One region of the Gluconacetobacter brunescens genome, then DNA from elsewhere that is predicted to be linked to it. Evidence: predicted binding sites of a transcription regulator. Region 1 holds the regulator's gene; the other holds the start of a gene.
What was found. Region 1 encodes LexA, which represses DNA repair genes until DNA is damaged. Its sites were predicted from a motif close to TGTTCTANNTANGTTC; they were not measured.
Positions count from the first base shown of each region.

Region 2: ACMAUO_RS18510 (ImuA family protein) is a predicted target of LexA. The motif match lies at 1,155-1,170, and genes of this name have one in related genera.

Region 1 covers NZ_JBLHEN010000001.1:437,985-440,184, reverse strand. The annotation lists gene ACMAUO_RS01870 (molybdopterin molybdotransferase MoeA) at 1-375, shown strand, start outside; gene lexA (transcriptional repressor LexA) at 516-1,262, shown strand; gene ACMAUO_RS01860 (O-methyltransferase) at 1,290-1,913, opposite strand; gene ACMAUO_RS01855 (RcnB family protein) at 1,965-2,200, opposite strand, start outside.
Region 2 covers NZ_JBLHEN010000003.1:83,660-85,859, reverse strand. The annotation lists gene ACMAUO_RS18515 (Y-family DNA polymerase) at 1-431, opposite strand, end outside; gene ACMAUO_RS18510 (ImuA family protein) at 346-1,107, opposite strand; gene ACMAUO_RS18505 (hypothetical protein) at 1,495-1,905, shown strand; gene ACMAUO_RS18500 (SOS response-associated peptidase) at 1,944-2,200, shown strand, end outside.

The DNA.
Region 1 (2,200 bases):
ATGCATGGCCGGATCGGCCGGGTGCCGGTCCTGGGGCTGCCGGGCAATCCGGTGGCCGCCCTGGTCTGCGGCCTGATCTTCGCCCTGCCGGCAATCCGCACGCTGGCCGGGCACGCGGAGCCGCGCCTGCCGGAGGATCTGGCGATTCTGGGCGGCGACCTGCCGGAGAACGACCGAAGGGCCGATTATCTGCGCGCCACGCTCTCCCGCGCTCCCGATGGCAACCTGATCGCGACGGCCTTCAACCGCCAGGATTCGGCGATGCTGCATATCCTGGCCCGCAGCGAAGCCCTGATCATGCGCCCGCCTCACGCGCCCCCCGCACGCGCAGGCGCGCCCTGCCGGATCATCAGGCTGGACACGCTCTCGATCTGACCGCCCGTTTCGATAACCGCAATGATATTGACGGCCGGAGGGGGAACCAATATAGAACACAACAAGGCGGTTTCCTGTTTGTTCCCTTCTGTTGACAACGGATTGGCCGACTGACGGAACGACTGGGTCACGGGGTGCCAATGCTGACGCGCAAGCAACATGAACTGCTGCTGTTCATCGACCGGCACCTGAAACAGACGGGGTTCTCCCCCTCCTTCGACGAAATGAAGGATGCGCTGAACCTGCGATCGAAATCCGGCATCCACCGGCTGATTTCGGCGCTGGAGGAACGGGGTTTCCTGCAACGCCGCCATCACCGCGCCCGGGCGCTGGAGGTGCTGCGCCTGCCGGAAATGGCCTCGCCCGCCACGCCGCAGGAGCCTGCCGGCGCCGCCGTGGCGACCATGCCCGCGCCGGACCCGGTCGATCATGCCTTCGTGCCCAACGTCATCAAAGGCGATTTCGCCGGCCGGCTGGCAGGCGCACCCATCGCGACCGATGCCGAGGCGGTCAGCCTGCCTTTCTATGGCCGTATCGCCGCCGGCCAGCCGATCGAGGCATTGCGCGAGACCGGGGCTCAGGTCTCGGTACCGCTGAACCTGCTGGGCCGTGGCGACCACTACACGCTGGAAGTCGCCGGCGATTCGATGATCGAAGCCGGAATTCTCGATGGCGACACCGTCATCATCCGCCGGGGAGATACAGCCGATAATGGACAGATCGTGGTCGCGCTGATCGACGATCAGGAAGTTACGCTGAAACGGCTCCGCCGGCGCGGCAGCACCATCGCCCTGGAGCCCGCCAACGCGCGCTATGAATCACGTATCGTGCCGTCCGACCGCGTGCGCATCCAGGGGTCTCTGGTCGGGTTGCTGCGCCGTTACTGACAACGGCGTCAAAAGCCCTCCGGGACTTCAACCGACTTCGAAGCGGCTGACCTCGATCCCCGTTCCAACGGGCAGCAGAACGCTGGACATCCCCGGCAGGGCGCGAATCGCGCGACCGTAGCGTTTCACGTCCTCCGTTCCCGGCCGGATCATGTTGTCGGCGACGATGATCGCACCAGAATTGAGGCGCGGGTAGAACGCCTCGAGACACGGCACGTAAAGATCCTTCCACAGATCGACAAAGACGAAATCGACCTTTCCGGACATCTCCCCGATCATCCGCACGGCATCCCCGACCCGGAAATCGATCCATTCGGCCAGCCCGGCCTGTTCGGCCATCTGCCGGGCATAAGCGGATTTGTAATCGTGCAGTTCCATCGTGATCAGCCTGCCGCCGGTCGCGCGGGCGGCCTCGGCCAGCCAGATGCCAGAATAGCCGAAGGAGGTGCCGAGTTCGAGAATGGTCGGGCTATCCAGACTGCGGGCGACGATGTTCATCAATTGCCCGGTCTCGGGCCCTATGGCCCGCATGCGCTGGTCCTGCCCGCCATCGCGGCCGCCGGGCGCCTCCATTCGGGGCTGGCTGCGTTCCTCGCGCATCCGGGCATGATAGAGGTCGAGAACCGCGGAAATCCTGTCATCCATCGTCAGGTTCCCTGATCCGCCAGGACCTGCCGCACGAGGCGGCAGGTCCTGTCTGCGTCAATAAGGAGCCGGCCCCATGGGCCCTGCCCCGTAGCCGGGACCGTAACCCCCGGCCCCGTAGGAATTGGCGATCACATTGGCGATAATGCCCGTCGCCAGCGCCGCCAGCAGGAACTGGTTCCCGTACTGGACCCAGTAATATCCCGGCGGCGGGGCGTAGAGGCCGCGATAACGCCGCCAATCCTGCACCTGCCACATGCCCGAACGCGGGCCGTCATAGCGGTCCCCACGTC
Region 2 (2,200 bases), on a different contig from region 1:
ACAGCCTTGGCGGTGATGCCGGCTTCTCGCAGCCGCCGCACCATCTCCGCCAGCATGGCCGGCTCGCCGCCATGCAGATGATCGGTGCCAGTGGTATCCAGCACCAGACCGTCCGGCGCATCCACCGCCACCAGGGGGGCGATCCGCTGCTGGAACCACAGCGCCAGCTTCTCCAGCCCGGTCCGGTCGCCCTCCTGATCGGCATCCATGACGATCAGATCGGGGTAAAGCGCCTGCGCCTTGGCGACCGGTGTGCCAGGGCGCACGCCCGCCTTGCGGGCGGCGAGGCCGACCGACAGCACGACGCGGCGTCGTCCCTCGCGGCCGACCAGCGCCAGCGGCGCCTCAGGCGCGGGTGCGTCGGCGCCCAGCCTTTTCCTGATCCGGTCCGTCGGCCACAGCGGCAGGAAGAGAGAGACGACCCTTGCCATCGCAAGCCTCCACTTCAAAATCGGCGGATTCCCCGGCCCGCGCCCGGATCAGTTCCAGCAGCCAGCGCGCCCGTCCGACGCCGGGCACCGGCAGGGATTCGGACGGCAGGACCGAAATCCGCCAGCGCGTGACACTGGCGGTCGGCTGGCCGAAATCAGCCGCTTCGGTCTGCCGTCGCCAGCGGCGAACGGCGATCCCCAGCGCGCCAGACGTTTCGGCTGCCAGTTGCAGCCGACGGGAGGCGGTCATCGACAGGCGCGCGACCTCGGCTACGACGGCGCCCAGACCGCCATGCCGCAGCCCCTCTTCGAAGCAGGCCAGGACATCCTGATCTGCCCCAGCCTCGACATAAATCACCCGGCTTCCACCCAGTCCGACCTGTTTCAGGGCGGGGGCGAACAGATCCTGGCGGGTGACGATCCACAGTACCTTGCCCCTGGTGCGTGCGGCGATGCCGGCGGCAAACTGCCCGGCGGCCGCGCTGTTGAGGGCGTCGTTCCCGCCGCCTGCCACCTCGTGCAGGGCGCCGAGCGCCAGCCCGCCACCCGGCAGGCGGCGATCGATGTCACGGATGCCAAAGGGCAGCACGGCCCGCCGGCGGGTGGCCGATCCTTCGAGGCGGCGGATCTGGTCCCGCAGCGCCTCCAGCGGGGGACGGGATAGGGGCGTGGACATGGTCGATCGGTTTCCGGGACGGGCTCCCAACCGGCGGTCGGGCAGTTTGTTCCCTATCTGTTCCTGACCCTACCCAAGAGTCAACGCCGCATCGGACGTGCTGGGGTCGCCACAGGTGGAGAGGCCGGGATCGACATCGTGGCGGCGACGGCGTGATTCCATTGCACGACAGGGGGTTACATCCGCATCATGAGAGCAGCCCCTCTCGACGGCTTGAACGCGGCGCAAAGCCAGGCCGTCATGCATGGCACGAGAGCGGGGATCGGCCGTCCGCCCGAGTCCCCGCCCACCAGGGGCCAGTCAGGATGGCGCAACTTCGCTAAAAATAATGTGTTCTGTGCCTTCGCTCCATGCGTTCCTGCCACTACCGCATGTACGGAGATACCCATGCCCGACGATCTTCCCGCGGTTCGGACGCAAACCCTGGCCCGTATCATCGGGCCCTATCTCGTCGTTCTCGCTGTGGCGTTGTTCGCCCGCCTGAGCACATTGCCCATGCTGCTGCCGGTCTTCATGCAGAACGGCCCGCTGGTGCTGGCCACCGGCGCGTTCACCCTGATGGCGGGCCTCGCCATCATCGCGCTGCATCTTCGGTGGGAGAGCCCGAGCGCGATTGCGATCTCTCTGATCGGCATTGTCATCACGCTCAAGGGCGCGACGCTCATGGTCGTGCCGAGCCTCGGCGCCGCCATGACGGCCGCGGTCGTGGAAACGCCCCCGCTGCTGCTGATCGCCGCCGCGATCGTGCTTCTGTTAGGCCTTTGGCTGAGCTTCGTTGGCTGGATTTCGCGGGCATAGCCATCACGAGCGAGACAAGGGAGGAGAAAGAGCGACCCGTGTGCAATCTGTTTTCGATGACCACCAACCAGCAGGCGATCCGCGACCTCGCGAAGGTCATGGTCGACCGCACCGGTAATCTGCCACCATTGCCTGGTGTCTATCCCAACATGATGGCGCCGATCGTCCGCAATTCGGCGGACGGGCGCGAACTGGTGATGGCGCGCTGGGGGATGCCGACGCCGCCCCGCTATCTCGTCGGCAAGACGGTGGATCGGGGCGTGACCAACATCCGCAATCCGCAGTCGCCGCATTG